One region of the Thauera chlorobenzoica genome, then DNA from elsewhere that is predicted to be linked to it. Evidence: predicted binding sites of a transcription regulator. Region 1 holds the regulator's gene; each other region holds the start of a gene.
The links. Region 1 encodes FNR, which switches genes on or off when oxygen is low (the NO sensors DNR and NnrR bind a similar motif). Its sites were predicted from a motif close to TTGANCTAGNTCAA; they were not measured.
Positions count from the first base shown of each region.

Region 2: Tchl_RS11065 (hemerythrin domain-containing protein) is a predicted target of FNR. The motif match lies at 3,611-3,624, and genes of this name have one in related genera.
Region 3: Tchl_RS06695 (DUF3079 domain-containing protein) is a predicted target of FNR. The motif match lies at 3,980-3,993, and genes of this name have one in related genera.

Region 1 is NZ_CP018839.1:3,468,300-3,473,803, reverse strand. It holds gene Tchl_RS16205 (MBL fold metallo-hydrolase RNA specificity domain-containing protein) at 1-396, shown strand, start outside; gene Tchl_RS16200 (Crp/Fnr family transcriptional regulator) at 546-1,229, opposite strand; gene Tchl_RS16195 (SirB2 family protein) at 1,322-1,702, shown strand; gene fnr (fumarate/nitrate reduction transcriptional regulator Fnr) at 1,739-2,479, opposite strand; gene hemN (oxygen-independent coproporphyrinogen III oxidase) at 2,619-4,010, shown strand; gene Tchl_RS16180 (sulfite exporter TauE/SafE family protein) at 4,203-4,910, shown strand; partial or broken gene Tchl_RS16175 (MerR family transcriptional regulator) at 5,013-5,342, opposite strand; gene Tchl_RS16170 (heavy metal translocating P-type ATPase) at 5,415-5,504, shown strand, end outside.
Region 2 is NZ_CP018839.1:2,383,780-2,389,283, reverse strand. It holds gene Tchl_RS11075 (DUF748 domain-containing protein) at 1-2,013, opposite strand, end outside; gene Tchl_RS11070 (MFS transporter) at 2,256-3,509, opposite strand; gene Tchl_RS11065 (hemerythrin domain-containing protein) at 3,679-4,137, shown strand; gene Tchl_RS11060 (DUF2249 domain-containing protein) at 4,134-4,352, shown strand; gene Tchl_RS11055 (hypothetical protein) at 4,349-5,504, shown strand, end outside.
Region 3 is NZ_CP018839.1:1,411,507-1,417,010, reverse strand. It holds gene putA (bifunctional proline dehydrogenase/L-glutamate gamma-semialdehyde dehydrogenase PutA) at 1-2,582, shown strand, start outside; gene Tchl_RS06700 (putative RNA methyltransferase) at 2,675-3,577, shown strand; gene Tchl_RS06695 (DUF3079 domain-containing protein) at 3,695-3,910, opposite strand; gene Tchl_RS06690 (histidine phosphatase family protein) at 4,062-4,823, opposite strand; gene Tchl_RS06685 (Eco57I restriction-modification methylase domain-containing protein) at 4,886-5,504, opposite strand, start outside.

The DNA.
Region 1 (5,504 bases):
GTGATCATCTCGGCCAGCGGGATGTGCGACGCCGGGCGCATCAGGCACCATCTGCGCTACAACCTCGGCCGCCGCGAATGCGCGATTGTCATCACCGGCTTCCAGGCGGCGGGCACCTTGGGGCGGCGTCTGGTCGATGGCGCACGCCAGGTCAGCCTGTTCGGCGAGCGCATCACGGTGCAGGCGCGCATCCACACCATCGGCGGTCTGTCGGCGCACGCCGACCAGCCTGCGCTGCTGAACTGGTTGCGCCATTTTGAGGCGGCGCCGCGCAGGACTTTCATCGTGCATGGCGAGGCCGAAGCGGCGGCGGCGTTCGCCGTCGCTGCCGAACACGAGCTTGGCTGGCCCGCCCTCACGGTGGCCGAGCCGCTCGTCCCCTACCTTCTGGGTTGATCGCCTCACCGGGTGGAGGGGGCGCCGCGATGAGCGATGAAGGGTACTGCAGCGGGCGCAGCGTGGAAGCGGGGGAGTCGCCGTCGCTCCTGCACGCGCGCGCGGCAAGAAGCCGGGCGCAGCGCCGGCCGGTGGGTGAGGTTTCGCGCTCAGGCGTTGTAACGCGCCAGGCGGGCAGGGTCGTGCAAGGTGATGCGCTTGCCCTGCACACTGATCAGGCCGACTTCGCTGAGGTCGTGAAAGATACGCGACAGGGTTTCAGGGGTGAGGTTGAGGCGGGACGCAATCACCTGCTTGCTCGTCGGCAGCGAAATTTCGCAGGGTTCGTCACTGTCGGCGACCTGGAGCAGATAGCCGATCACGCGCTGCATGCTCGAGCGCAGCGAATAGGTTTCGACGTCCTGGATCAGGCCGTGGAGCCGGATCGACAGGCCGGCAAGGAGCTTGCTGGCAAAGGTCGCATCCTGTTCGATCATCTCGCTGACCACCGCCTGGCTGACATGCACCAGCACGGTATCGGCAAGGGCTTCGGAAAACACCGGGTAGGGGTGGTTCATGAACATCACCGCCTCGCCGAAACTTTGCATCGGGCCGATGATTTCGACGACCTTCTCGGTCCCTTGGGACGACGAGAAGGCCAGCTTGACCTGGCCCGACACCACGAAGTAGAAGCCGTGCGGCTGGTCTCCGCGCTGAAACAGCACTTCGCCGCGCGAGACGTGGCGTTCGCGGGTGTAGCGCGAAACGCGCTCGATGTCGGTGTCGGACAGTTCGCTGAACAGCGGGATGCGTCTGAGCAGGGCGGGTATGTCGAGCGGGGCATGGGGGGGCATCGGCGGGCTCTCCGTATCGAGGCGCAATTTTAATCGAGGCCGGGGCGCGGACTCGCACCGGAGCTCGGGTTTCTTTCGTTGAAAGGGGACGGATGTACTACACAATCAAGCATCTTCATGTGACCTGCGTCGTACTCAGCGCAACGGGCTTTCTGCTCCGCGGGCTGTGGATGTTTACCGGCAGCCCGCTGCTTCAGCGGCCATTGACCCGGGTGCTGCCCCACGTTGTCGACAGCCTGTTGCTGCTCAGTGCGATCAGCCTCGCGATCATGATCGGGCAATACCCGTTTGCGGCCGACTGGGTCACGGCGAAAGTCTTCGGGCTGATCGCCTACATCCTCCTGGGCACCGTGGCGCTCAAGCGCGGCAGAACGCCGGCGGTGCGGACCACCGCCTTCGTCGGTGCGCTGCTGGTGTATGCCTGGATCGTGTCGATCGCCATCACCAAGAACATGGCGGGGTTCTTCGCCTGAGTCCGGGCGGCGGGAAAACCTCCCCGCCGGCAGCGCTCAGCGCGCGCCTGGCTGGTGCTGGATGAGGCTCTTCAGCCGTGCCGGCTCGAGCAGGCGGACGTGCTTTTGCTGCACGGCGATCAGGCCTTCGTCCTGGAAACGCGAGAACGCGCGCGACACCGTTTCCAGTTTCAGACCGAGGTAGGAGCCGATCTCTTCCCGCGTCATGCGCAGGTTGAACTCCTGGGCGGAGAAGCCGCGCGCGGTGAACCGCTGCGACATGTTCAGCAGGAAGGCCGCCAGGCGCTCCTCGGCCCGCATTGAGCCGAGCAGCATCATCACCCCGTGATCGCGCACGATCTCGCGGCTCATCACCTTGTGGAACTGCAGCTGCAGCCCTTCGACCTCGTGCGACATCTGCTCGAGCTTGTCGTAAGGGATCACGCAGACTTCGCTGTCTTCGAGCGCGACCGAATTGCAGGAATGGACCTCGGTGCTGATCCCGTCCAGGCCGAGGATCTCGCCGGTCATCTGGAAGCCGGTGACCTGCTCGCGGCCGTCTTCGAGCAGCACATCGGTCTTGAACGAGCCGGCACGGATGGCGTAGATCGCCTCGAACGGGTCACCCGCGTGGTAAAGGTTGTGCTGGCGCTTGATCTTGCGTCGCGCACCGACGAGCTCGTCGAGGCGGTTCAGCTCGCTGTTGGACAGCCCGAAAGGCAGGCACAGCTCCACCAGATTGCACTGCGAACAGGCAGACTTGAGTCCGCTTACGGTAATTGGCACTGTCGCCCTCATCTGCACGATAATCCGGCCTCCCCGACAAATGACCCCGATGGAGACCCCGGGCGCCCGGCATTCCACACCCGTTGACCCACGTCAACCAAAAAAATCAGGCGTTCTGCCATTGTTCGTCACACACAGCAGCAGCTAGATCATGAAAAGCCAGAACGAACTCCTCTTCGATCCGCAACTGATCCGTAGATTCGATATCAACGGGCCGCGGTATACCTCTTACCCGACAGCGGACCGCTTCGTCGAGGCCTTCAACGCCGACGCACTGAAGGCCTGGCTGGCAAAACGGGCCATCGGCGGGGTAAGCAGACCGCTTTCATTATACTTCCACATCCCGTTCTGCAACACGATCTGCTACTACTGCGCCTGCAACAAGATCATCACCAAGGATCACGGTCGTTCTGCCAAGTATCTGAAATACCTGGCTAAAGAAATCGAAATGCAGGCTGCCTGCCTTGAGGGCAGCCGGCAGGTGACGCAGCTTCACCTGGGTGGAGGCACCCCGACCTTCCTCTCGCACGACGAGATGCGCGAGCTGATGGCTTCGGTGCGCGAGCATTTCACCCTGGTGCCCAACGGCGAATACTCGATCGAAGTCGATCCGCGCAAGGTCGATTTCGATACCGTCAAGCTGCTCGCCGAGCTCGGCTTCAACCGCATGAGTGTCGGCGTGCAGGATTTCGCCGAGGATGTGCAGCGGGCGGTCAACCGTGTGCAAAGTTTCGAGGAAACCCAGCTCGTCATCGATGCCGCGCGCCAGACCGGGTTCAAGTCGGTCAGCATGGACCTGATCTACGGCCTGCCCAAGCAGAACGTGATCAGTTTCAACCGCAGCCTCGAGCAGGTGCTGCAGATCTCGCCCGATCGCATTTCGCTCTACAGCTACGCCCACCTGCCCGGGCTGTTCAAGCCGCAGCGCCGCATCCATTCCAGCGACATGCCCAGCGCCGACACCAAGCTGCAGCTGCTGCAGCTGGGCATCCGCCGCCTCACCGAAGCGGGCTACGTCTACATCGGCATGGACCACTTCGCCAAGCCCGATGACGAACTCACCGTGGCCCAGCGCCAGGGCCGCCTGCACCGCAACTTCCAGGGCTATTCGACGCAGGCCGAGTGCGATCTGCTCGCCTTCGGGGTGTCGGCGATCGGCAAGATCGGCCCGGTTTATGCGCAGAACGTCAAGACCCTGGACGAGTATTACGACGCCCTCGACCGCGACGAGCTGCCGGTGCTGCGCGGCATCGAGCTGACTGCCGACGATCTGCTGCGGCGTTCGATCATCCAGGCGCTGATGTGCCACTTCGAGCTGTCGATGCAGTCGATCGAGATCGCCCATCTGGTCGATTTCCGCGATTACTTCGCCGAAGAGCTCGCCGACCTGAAGGAAATGGAAAAGGCCGGGCTGGTGAAGATCGAGGGCGACTGGATCACCGTACAGCCGGCCGGTCGCCTGCTGGTGCGTGGCATCGCGATGGTGTTCGACCGCTACCTGCGCGCCGACCGCGAGCGCGCACGCTACTCGCGGGTGATCTGACCCCGCCCTTCGCATCGACTGCCGGGGCGGCAGGCGGCCGACACGGGCCGGTCATGCGGGGCGGAAGCAGCGGTTGCGGGGCGTTGATTCCGCCGCTTCAGCGAAGCGAAATCGGGCGGGCAGGATGCTGCACTGCGGCGTAAAATGCCGCTTCAGCCATCCCTGAGACGCCTGCCCCATGCCCCGTGTGCCATGCCCGATACCGGCTATTTCGCTGTCTTTCTGATCGGCCTGCTCGGCGGCACGCATTGCGTGTCGATGTGCGGCGGCATCGTCGGCGCCCTCACCCTGCAGCTGCGCTCGCCGGGCAGCAAGCCGCAATGGTCGCTGCATCTGGCCTACAACCTCGGCCGCATCGCCACCTATACGGTGCTGGGCGGGCTGGTCGGCGCGCTCGGGTCGGTCGGCATGGTCTACGACGGTATGCTGCCGGTACAGATGACGCTGTACGTGCTGGCGAACCTGATGCTGGTCGCGCTCGGCCTCTACCTCACCGGCTTCACCCGCCCGCTGGCTCCGCTCGAGCGCGCCGGCCATGTCGTGTGGCGGCAGATCAAGCCCGCCACCCGCCGCTTCCTGCCGGCGCGTTCGGTGCGGCAGGCCTTGCCCCTTGGGCTGCTGTGGGGCTTCATCCCCTGCGGGCTCACCTACTCGATCCTCGCCACCGCCCTGGTGAGCGGCTCAGGCGCGCGCGGTGCCGGGCTGATGCTGGCGTTCGGCCTGGGCACGCTGCCCAACCTGCTGCTGGCGGGGATGCTGTTCCTGAAGTTCCGCGCGTTCACCCGCAGCAGCAAGGTGCGCCTGGCTTCCGGCCTGCTCGTGCTCGGCTTCGGCCTGTTCGGCCTGTACCACGCGCCCACCCTCGGTGGCGCTCTGTGGCGCGGTATTGTCTGCCTGTGAGCCTGCCGCAGCGGCTGACACATGGTCCCCTGACAGTGCGCGCAGGATCGGGCAGGGGGTAGCGGCGTCGCTGTGGCGGCAGCACTGCACCAGTTCGGCGAGCGCGTCGCGCATCTCCTGCAGCTGGCGGATGCGGGCTTCGATCAGCCCGATCTTGGCCTGGGCGGCGGCGCGGGCGCGCTCACGGTCGGTGTCGGCGTTGAGCGCCAGCAGGCCGTCGATTTCCTCGAGCGAGAAACCGAGCTGCTGGGCGCGGCGGATCGCCCGCAGGCGGGCGAGTTCGGCCGTGCCGTAGGCACGGTAGGCGCCGCGCGCGGGGGCCGGCTCGGCGAGCAGGCCGCGGCGCTGATAGTAGCGGATGGTCTCGACGCCGACCCCGGCGGCCCTGGCCAGGGTGCCGATGGTGAACGTCGGTGCGACATTCTGGTCCATGGATGTTGACTCCGTACTTCGGTACGGGGTTTACACTGCGCGTCATCGATCATCCGCGCAAGAGGGGCCGCCATGTCGCACGCCACGCTGAACCTGCCGCCGCACGCCACGCCGGTGCCGGCCGCTGATTCCCTGGAACTGGCCATCACCGGGATGACCTGT
Region 2 (5,504 bases), 1.1 Mb from region 1:
GATACCAACCCGGCCACGCCGGTTAAGGCGGGAATCGAGCTTGATCCGGCTGCTGTGGCCCTTCGCGGTGGAAAAACCGTCGAGTTCGAACTGGATGTCGTTCACCGTGGTGAGCACCGGCTTCGCCGCCGTCCGGTCCTCGATCCGGAGTGAGGCGGCCTGCAGCGCCAGCTTGTCCACCGTCACCGTCCACGCTGGCGCCGCCGGTTTCGCCGTGCGCCCCCCGGCTGCGCCGTTGCGCGTGGCGCCCGGCGCGGCCGCGAGCAGGCGCATCAGGTCGAATTCGCCGTTTTTCTGGCGGACCGCGGACACCGCCGCGCCCCTGGCATCGATTCCCGCCACCGCCAGCGTGCGCCCGGCCAGATCGAGGCTGGCCTCGCGCACGTCCACCTCCGGCAGCTTCACCGCGGCATCCTTGCTACCTTTGAGCGCAAGGGCGAAATCACGCAGCGACAGCGCCTGGGCGCCGAATCCGAATACGGGTTCGCCCCCGGCCCCGCGCGCGGCGCGGTATTGGACGCTGCCGCCGAGGCGGCCTGCGCGCACCTCGGCGCCGGGCAGGACGTCCGCGAGGTAGGGGGCATAGCGCGCCAGCTGGAGCGCTTCGAACTGGAGCTGGCCATCGAGCTCGAAAGGCTGCAGGCGCAGCTGGGCTTCGTGGTGGAAGCTCTCGCCGGCATCGCTGACGTAATCGAGGCGGACCCCGGCGGGCAGCTCGCTGACGGTCGCCAGGTCGCGCACATCGAGGTTGATCGCTTCGATGCGGGTGTGAAAAGGCGTGGCCAGGCTGCGATCCTCGAAACGGATCACGCCGTCACGGACGCGTGCGAGCGCGAGAAGGAAATCCGGGCGCCCGACAGCGGCCCCCGGGAGTGCCTGCGCTGCGGCGCGGGCGCCATCTTCCGCCCCCGGCGCGGTCGCCGCTTCCTGCGCTGCCTGGGCCGGCGCCGACTTCGGCGTCCGGGGCGGTTCCGGCGGCAGGAGATCGAGCACATTCAACCCCCCGCTCTGGAGCCGGACGAGGTCGAGCTCGGGCTGTGCCAGGCGCAAGCGGGTGAAGTGCCAGCGCCCGGCCAGAGGCTGCACATCGGCAAGCTCGAGCTCGAGCTCGGCGGCGGCGGCCACCGGCGCGCCCCGCTGATCCTGCAGCACGAGCCGGTCGATCTGGAGCGGGCCGCGCAGCGTCAACTCGGGCGCGGCATCCGGCGCCTGGCGGAACGACACTTCGAGATTGGTGCTGAGCAAGGCCGAAGGCAGGCGAAAGCGCTGCTCGCCGGGCAGGTAGGCGAGCCAGGGAGCCAGGTCGAACGCCTTGAGCACCACGTCCACCACGGTTTCCTGGCTCTCGGCGAAAGGTTTGGTGCGCGCGCTGAGCAACAACGGGTCGCCATTGAGGGTCGCCGACAGCGAAGGTTCGACGAAGACCTCGATCCGCACCGGCAGATTCGACACGAAAGGCACGCCGAGCGCGATGTCGGCGAGCTCGTGGGTAAGGCCCCGCGGCCGGTCCTCGACCGTGATGTGCCCGCCACGAATGCGGATGTTGCCAATCGAGAACGGCAGCGCCGCGCCCTCACCGGCAGCGCGCCCCCCCCCTCCCGAGGCCGCGATGCGCGCGGCGACATCGGCCCAGTTATGCCCGCCGTCCTCGCCGAGGGCCAGCTTGAGGCGGGGCGCGACCAGCATCAGTTCGTGCAGCACCGGGCCCTGGCGCACGATCGACTCGATTTCGAAGTTGGCGCGCAGGGACTCGAACGCCAGCGCTTCGCCCTCGCCCCCCGCTTCCATCACCTTGAGCCCACCGACCTCGGCGCTCAGGCGGAAAGGATTGATCAGCACGCGCTCGATGCTGACCTCACGACCGAGCATATCGGCGAGCAGCGTCTGCGCGTAATGGCGGGCGATCGGTGGAACCGCCAGGTAGGCGACGGCGGCTACGGCCAGCACTGCCCCCGCGAGCCACAGCGCCCGCCGGCGCGGGCCGGCGCTCGAGTCGGTGGTGGTATCAGACATGGAAGGCTCCAACGAGTAAGTTTGTAAGGCATGTCGCAACAGGAAACGCTGCACCGGATAGCGCTCCGCAAGCACCACCGCGCCGCTGCCGGCCCCCACGCGGAGGCAGCCCCGGAACACCGCTTGCAGCTCGGCCGGCGGGCGCGATTCTATCGGTCTTGGCCGCGCTCACGAAGTCGATTTCCCCCAAAGAAACGGTCTTTCCGGCATGGCAGCTCGATCCTGCCCGGGAATCGGTCGGCTCACCCCTCCGCGACCCCGGAATGGCGAGCGGAGCTGCGCAGCAGGGGGAGAAAACTGACCGCCTGGAGCACGATCAGGCCCGCGAAACTGAACCTTAGCGCCGTCCCCAGGCCGTACCCCTGCGACTGCAGCAGATCGAGAGCGAGACCCAGCCCCCACTGGAGCGCGAACGCGCCAACGAAGGCCATCAGGTTGATGGCCGTGCTCACGCGCCCGAACAGGCTCGGCGGAAAGGCACGCGAAGCCGCCAGATAGGTCTGTGAATTGGCGGCGGAAAGCATCCCGAACACGAACCACAGCAGTGGCAAAGACCCTGTCGAGGACAGGATCGCGACCTGCACCACGAGCACGCCGGCATAACCCCAGCGCAGCAGTGCGAGCGCCTCGATACCCCTGCGCGCAAGCCACACGCCCATGAAGCCGATCGACAGCTGCCCGCACAGGCTGCCCAGATTGAGCACCACCAGCATCACCGCGGCCTGGCCCAGATCGAAGCCGTTGACGTGCATCAGCCAGGGTACGGCCCACAGGCTCTGCAACGCCATGAAGCCACCGACGAAGAATGCCGAGGACGCGGCAAAGCGCAGGAAGGCCGGCGTCACGTAGATCCCCGCCACCACCTGCAGCGCATTGCCGAGCGAGCCCCGCGGCGCGCTGCGGCCGCGGCCGGCATCGGGCAACGAGCGCAGCAGCAGCACCGATGCGAGGAGCGCAGTCGCGGCGATGATCCAGAACACGCCACGCCAGCCGAGAAACGGCAGCACCGCCTCCAGCGGCACGCTCGCGGTGAGGGCGCCGAAGGCCCCCGCTGCCATGATGAAGCCGATCATCGAACTCTGCCGCTCCGGCGGATACCACAGCGCAAACCCTTTCAGCGCCGCCATCAGGCAGGCCGACACGCCGGCCCCGATCAGGGCTCTGGCCAGGCCGAGGCTGCCGAGCGAGTCGCCGAGGGCAAACAGGCCGGAGCCGAGCGCGGTGAGCAGCAGCAGCGCCGCTTCCACCCGGCGCGGGCCGAAGCGGTCGAGCGCCATTCCGACCGGGATCTGGGCCAGGGCGAAAGCGAGAAAGTAGGTACTGGTGAGCAGGCCCAGGCTGGCTGCGGTCAAACCCAGCTCTTCGGTCAGGGCGGGCGAAATGACCGCATTCACCGTGCGCAGCAGGTAGGACAGGTAATACCCGAGCGCAAAGGGCAGAAAAATCCGCACCCATGCACGAGACTGACTGGCGCCCCCCCGGCCGTCATCGCTCATCCGGACCCTCCACAGCAAAAGAAGCCATTATCCCGTTCACCCGCTCACACCATGCAATCTGCAAGGATGATGCCATGCAAACAGTTGATGCCCAAACGCTCTTGACTTGCATCAATGCCCTTCCACGGTCGCTGCGGAGAATGCAGCCCATCGACCACAGGAGGCAATGATGACCACGATTTCCGAGCTGATGACCCACGACCATCGCGACTGTGACCACGTTTTCGCGCGTGCCGAAGAGCTCGCTTCGGATGGCGACTGGGCGGGCGCGGCAGAGTCGCTCACCGAATTCTCGAATGCGCTCAGCGCCCATTTCGAGGCCGAGGAAACGAAGCTTTTCCCGGCTTTCGAAGCCGCCACCGGCATGACCCAGGGCCCCACCGCGATGATGCGCAGTGAACACCAAGGCATGCGCGAAGTGCTTGCAGCGCTGCAATACGCGCTCGACAAGCAGGACGCGGACGACTTCGCCGGCGAGGCCGAGACCCTGCTGATCATGATGCAGCAGCACAACATGAAGGAAGAGAGCGTGATCTACCCGATGCTCGACACCCGTCTTCCGGCCGAAGAGCAGCAGAACCTGTCCACCGCCGTCGGCAAGCAGCTGAGCGGGGCGCGCAACGCATGAGCGACCGTGTCGTCGATGCGCGCGGCCTCGAGCCGCCGGAGCCCTTCGAACGCGCGATGGAAGTGCTGCTGACGCTGGCCAAGGGCGAAGAGATGCTGCTGATCCTCGACCGCATGCCGCATCCGCTGCTGCGCATTCTCGACCGCGACGGCTATCGTCACGCTGAAGCCTATCGTGACGACGGCGCGGTCGAAATCCGCATCGTCCAGCCATGATGGCCCGCCCTGCCATGGGCGGTGCAGCGCCCGGCCTCGCCTACGATGACACCCCTCCGTTCTCCGCGCCGCTGCGGTTTTTCCTGACCGCACCGCTGTTCGCCATCGCCGCCGGCGCGGTATTGCTGTTCGGCGGCGACATCCTGGTTTCACGCTGGACTCCGGGCGCGCTGGCCATCGTGCACCTGTTCGCTGCAGGGTTCATGCTCCAGGTCATGCTCGGCGCCCTGGTGCAGGTCATGCCGGTGGTCGCCGGTGCCAGCATGCCCGCACCACTTCGCACCGCCGGCACCACCCACATCCTGATGACGCTGGGCACGGCTTCGCTGGCATACGGCCTCGGTGCAGGCCATCCCGACATCCTGCTGGCCGGAGCGGGCATGCTCCTGCTCGGCCTGGCGACTTTCCTCGGCGCCGCAATCGTCGGCCTGCGCAAGGGGGCGACGACGGGCACGAATACGCGCACGCCGCGCGACCTGCGGCTCGCCTTCTTCGGACTCGCCGTCACCGCCACCCTCGGCCTGCTGCTGTCGCTGACGCTCGGCCGCGGCCTCGAACTGCCGCTGCCGCTGCCCACGATGGTCAATCTGCACGCCGGCTGGGGCTGGATGGGCTGGGCCGCGGTGCTGCTCGCCGCCACCAGCTGGGTCGTCGTGCCGATGTTCCAGATTACCGCACCCTACCCGCAGCGCTTCACCACGTTCTGGGCCCCCGCAGTCACCGCACTGCTGCTCGTCTGGTCGGCCAGCGCATTTTTTTCCGGTGCGGACTGGCCCGGCATCGCCGCAGTGATCGCTCTCGCGCTTCTGGGCGCAGGCTATGCCGGGATGACCTTGCGACTGCAGGCCGGTTCGCGCCGCAGCAAGCTCGACACCCCTTTCCTCGCCTTCCGCCAGGCGATGCATGCCGCGCTGGCCGGCATCGTCGTCCTGCTCCTCGCACTGTGGACCGATGCCGACTACTGGCCGGTGCTCGCCGGGATCCTGGTGTTGCACGGAGGCTTCGGCGGCGCGATCACCGCGATGCTTTACAAGATCGTGCCCTTCCTCGCCTGGCTGCACCTGACCCAGAGCGGCGTGAAGGCTCCCAACATGAAGAAACTGCTCCCCGACGTGCACATCCGGCGCCAGCTGAAGGTGCGTACGCTCAGTC
Region 3 (5,504 bases), 1.7 Mb from region 1:
ACCTCGCCTGTGCGAAGAAGCTGCTCGCCGCGCGCGACGCGGTGTACCCGCAATTCGCCACCCACAACGCCCACACCGTGGCCGCGGTGTTCCACCTCGCCGCCGCCGACGGCCGCACCTGGCAGCCGGGCGACTACGAGTTCCAGTGCCTGCACGGCATGGGCGAAGCACTCTACGACCAGATCGTCGGCCACCCCGAGCGCCACCGCCTGGTGCGCATCTACGCTCCGGTCGGCACCCACCGCACCCTGCTCGCCTACCTGGTCCGCCGCCTGCTCGAAAACGGCGCCAACAGCAGCTTCGTCAATCGCGTCGTGGACCCGGACATCCCGATCGGGGCGCTGATCGCCGACCCCGTCGAACACGCCGCTCCGCTCGCCGGCGCGCCGCACCCGGGCATCGTCCTCCCGGCCGCCCTGTTCGGCGCCGCACGGACCAATTCCACCGGCTTCGACCTCGCCAGCGAGACGGTGCGCGCCCGCCTGGCGGCCGCCCTCGCGCGGTCGCGCTCGATGCGCTTCGGCGCCGCGCCGCGCCCGCCTGCCGCGGACCTTGCCGCAGCCGCGGCAGGCGGCGGCGCCGGGCCCGCCTCCGCCCCACCGCCGCCGGGGGCACGGCCGATACGCAATCCGGCCGCACACGACGAAGTTGTCGGCTACGTGCTCGAGGCCGGCTCCGCCACCGTCGAAGCGGCGCTTGCCGCCGCCCAGACCGCCGCCCCCGGCTGGGCCGCGCGTTCCGCCGCCGCGCGCGCGCAGATCCTGCTGCGCGCCGCCGAGCGCTACCAGGCCGATGCCGACACCCTGCTCGCGCTCGCCGTGCGCGAAGGCGGCAAGACCTGGGCGAACGCCGTCGCCGAGCTGCGCGAGGCGGTCGACTTCCTGCGCTACTACGCCCACCAGGCGCAGGACTTCGCCCCGGACAGCCATGTCGCGCTCGGTCCGGTGCTGTGCATCAGCCCGTGGAACTTCCCGCTGGCGATCTTCACCGGCCAGCTCGCCGCCGCGCTCGCCGCCGGCAACACCGTCCTCGCCAAGCCCGCCCGCCAGACCCCGCTGATCGCCGCCGCCGCGGTCGGCCTGATGCACGCCGCCGGCGTGCCCGCCGACGTGCTCCAGCTGCTGCCCGGGCGCGGCGAAGTCGTCGGCAGCGCGCTGATCGCCGATCCGCGCGTGCGCGGCGTGATGTTCACCGGCTCCACCGAAGTCGCCGCGCAGATCAACCGCCGCCTCGCCGCACGCGGCGGCCAGGTTCCGCTGATCGCCGAGACCGGCGGCCAGAACGCGCTGATCGTCGACTCCACCGCGCTGCCCGAGCAGGTGGTGGCCGACGTCCTCGCCTCCGCCTTCGATTCTGCCGGCCAGCGCTGCTCGGCGCTGCGCGTGCTATGCCTGCAGCAGGACATCGCCGCGGACACGCTCGACATGCTGCGCGGCGCGATCGCGGAACTGCGCCTCGGCAACCCCGCCGACGTGCGCGTCGACATCGGCCCGGTGATCGACACCGCGGCACGCGACGGCCTCGAAGCCCACGTCGCCGCGATGCAGGCCCGGGGCGCCCGCGTCACCCGCCTGCCCCTGCCCGAGGCATGCGCCCACGGCAGCTTCGTGCCGCCGACCGTGGTCGAGCTCGCCGGCGGCATCGACGCCCTCGCCCACCTCGGCCGCGAGCAGTTCGGCCCGGTGCTGCACGTGCTGCGTTACCCCGCCGCCGACCTCGAGCGCCTGATCGACGCCATCAACGCCACCGGCTACGGCCTCACCCTGGGCGTGCATAGCCGCATCGACGAAACCGTGGAACGCGTCGCCGCGCGCGCCAGGGCCGGCAACCTGTACGTCAACCGCAACCTCATCGGCGCGGTGGTCGGCGTCCAGCCCTTCGGCGGCGAGGGCCTGTCCGGCACCGGGCCGAAGGCCGGTGGCCCGCTCTATCTCCACCGCCTGCTCGCGCGCAGCCCGGGGCCGGAGCTGGCGAAAGGCGCACGGGCGGTCGAGTGCACGGCGGCGGGCGAAGCCTGCGCCGCCCGGCTCCAGGCTTTCGCCGCCTGGCTCGACGGCGGTGGCGGCGGGCTGATCGATGAGGCCCAGTCGGCCGCGCTGCACGACCGGATCGCCCCCTACCGGCAGCGCCGCATCACCGGCCTGCGCCTGGCCCTGCCCGGCCCCACCGGCGAAGACGACAGCCTGCGCTTCGTCGCCCGCGGCACGATCGCCGGCGTCGCCCGCAGCGCCGCCGGCTACCTGCACCAGCTCATCGCCGCCCTCGCCAGCGGCAACCTGCTGCGGGTCGACGCCGACGCCACCGCGCACGCCGTGCACTCAGCCCTGCCGGCCGCGCTGCAGGCGCAGCTATGCTGCGACGCCGGCTGGTTCGACGCCGACTTCGGCGCCCTGCTGTTCGATGGCAGCGACGCCGACGCCGACGCCTGGCAGCGCCGCCTCGCCGGGCGCGACGGCCCCATCATCGCGCTGCTGCGCCCCGCACCACACTACGACCTCACCCGCCTCGTCCACGAACGCGCGCTCAGCATCAACACCACCGCAGCCGGCGGCAACGCCAGCCTGATGGCGATCGGTGCATGACGCGCCCGGGCACGGTCTCTGCCACAATGTGGCGCCGCGGCGAACCCGGCCCCACCTGCCGCCCCACCGTACGCAGCCCGACACACGCCCCCATGATCACGTCCTTCCAGGCGCTCGCCTGCCCCCTCGACGGCAAGCCCTTGCAGCGCGACGGCGCCAGCTGGCGCTGCACCGCCGGCCACAGTTTTGACATCGCCCGCCAGGGCTACGCCAACCTGCTGCCGGTGCAGCACAAACGCTCCCGCGACCCGGGCGACAGCAAGGAGATGGTCGCCGCCCGCCGCCGCTTCCTCGGCCCCGGCCCCGGCCCTGACCAGCCCGGCCCTTACCAGCCGATCGCCGCCGCGGTCAGCCGCGCGCTGCTCGCCGGCCTCGCGCCCGGCGCTCTCGCCCGCTGCCTCGACGCCGGCTGCGGCGAAGGCTACTACCTGCGCCAGCTCGCCGCCGCGGCCGCGCAACGCCACCCGCTCGCCCTGCTCGGGCTCGACATCTCGAAGTGGGCGGTGATGGCGGCGGCCAAGCAGGACAAGCGGCCGAACTGGGTGGTCGGCAGCAACGCCAACCTGCCGGTGCTGACGGGCACGCTCGACCGGGTGCTGTGCATGTTCGGCTTCCCCGTCCATGCCGAATTCGCCCGCGTGCTCAAACCCGGCGGCGAATTGCTGCTGGCCGATGCCGGGCCCGAGCACCTGCGCGAGCTGCGCGAAATCATCTACCCTGCGCTGAAGCCGGAACGCCCCGCGCTCCCGCCAACGCCGGAGGGGTTCACCGCGCTGCCCGCCGACACCGTCCGCTATCGCCTCGAGCTCACCGGCGTGGCGCAGATCGCCGACCTGCTGGCGATGACGCCGCACCTCTACCGCGCCAGCGCCGCAGGCCGCGCCCGGGCCGCGGCGCTGGACGCGCTGACGGTCACGGTAGACGTGCGCCTGACCCGCTTCGAGCGCCAGGCGCAGGTCCGCGCCCCTTCCGCCGCCCCCGCCCGGCCGGCATAGGCGCGATCCGGCCGCCCACCACAGGGCAGGCGCGCCCGCACACTTCAGGGACGGATCTGCGGCAGAAAGGTGGTGACGGCGAGAACGTGCGGCACGCCTGCAGGCATCAGGGACGGATCACGAACCGTCCCCGGCAGACTTTTTCGCCTCCGCCTCGGGAATCTCCAGTCCCCAGTCGCCGTACAGGTACCAGTCGTCGCCGAGCATCTCCGCCGGGTGCATCGTCCGCCCGGAACCGTTGCCGCAGCCGAGCGAATCCGCCGGGCAATACTTGTCGCACCCCCAGCAGATGCGCTCGGGATGCTTGGGATGCAAGGGGAATTTCTTGGCCATGATCGACGGACCTGCAAGACGTGGAGCGCCACATAGTTGAGTAGATTAGTCGACTATGTGGGGATGGATTTGATTTCCATCAAGCGCACCTGAGCTCAATCTCCCGATCACCCGCCGGACGGCGCCGCAGGGGCGGCCCTGCGGGTCGCCCCTACATCTGCCCGACCTGCAGGATGCAGCGGCGGCCGCGGTAGGCGGCGTGGAGCCCGTCGGCGTCGCGCCAGAAGAAGGCGCCTTCCAGGTAACGCGGCCAGCGCGGCGCCCCGCGCGGAGGGCCGACGAGGCGGGCGGCGGTGATTGCGAGCAGGATGTCGTGGGTGACGAAGACGTGCACTCCGGGCACTGCCCCCGCGGTGTCGAGCATGTGCGCGAGCAGGATGCGGGCGCCTTCGTCAGGCGGACGGGTGCCGGGCAGGCCGGGGCCGCCCGCGGCCATGCGCGCCATGATCCCGGCGCTGCCCAGGGTCTCCCAGTTGTGGCGGGCGAGCGCGGCATCGACGACGTAGGCGCCGGGGTCGCCGAGGAAGCGGTCCTCGACCACCGTTCCTTCCGCCCCGGCGGCGGCACGCAGCAATTCGGCGGTCGCCAGGCAGCGCTGCAGCGGACTGCTGTGCACGGTGCGCAGGCGCCCGCGCAGGGCGGCGCCGAAACGGCAGGCGAGTTCCTCGCCGAGGGCATTGAGCGGATGGGCGTAGCCGATGTCGCCGGGCGCGAGCGCGTCGCGCACCGAATGGCGCAGCAGCACGCACACCGCGCGATCGGCCGGCAGCGCGTCGAGCCAGCGCCAGGTGGAGCGGGGAATCGCGCCCCCCGGGGCGGTGCTATCACCGCCGGCGATCCCGCGCGCCTCTTGCGCGGCGCACCGGTCGACGCCGGAGGCACGGCGATGAAATCCGGTTTTAGCCGCCGCCACGTTGCTTCGCCATGCTGTCCTCCGTGAAGTCCCGCCCGCCCCAGGCCCCGCCCTGCCTGCCTTCAGGGTGAAGGCAGGAAGGCGGCGAAGGCCGCCGGCAGCGGCGCGTGTTCCAGGCTGCGCTGGGTGAACAGGAAGCGGCCATCGCAGACGAAGCCCAGATCGGCCCAGTCCACCGCGTTGAGCGCGGCGCAGAACGCCGCCAGGTCGATGTCGGCGTGGCGCAGAAACACCGCCAGTACCGCGCCGTCGTAGTCGGTGCAGTCGTGCACGAAAAACGGCTGCGCCACCCGCGTCTTGCCGTTCACATAGACCCGGGGCGCGGCGCTGCGGTGGTGCAGCCGCCCCCACAGCCACCAGTTCGACTCGTCGAAGCGGGTCACCTTGCGCTGCAGCAGGCGGGCCTTGTGCGGCGCCAGCACGGCCGGCGGCGGCTCGCCCGGCTCGCTCCAGATCATGCGCCGGGTGCGTCCGCTGCTGACCGTCGACGAGCACACGAAGTCGCGGTTGCCGTGGACGTCGTCGGCGTACAGCTCGTCCGCCCCCGACACCGCGCCGACCTTGACGAAGGCGAGCTCGGCCAGGCGCAGCGGGTAGTCGCCGCGGGCGAACATCAGGTGGCCGCCGCACTCGAGGAAATGGCGCGTCTGCCAGGCCGGCGCGGCAAGCGCGGCGTCAAGC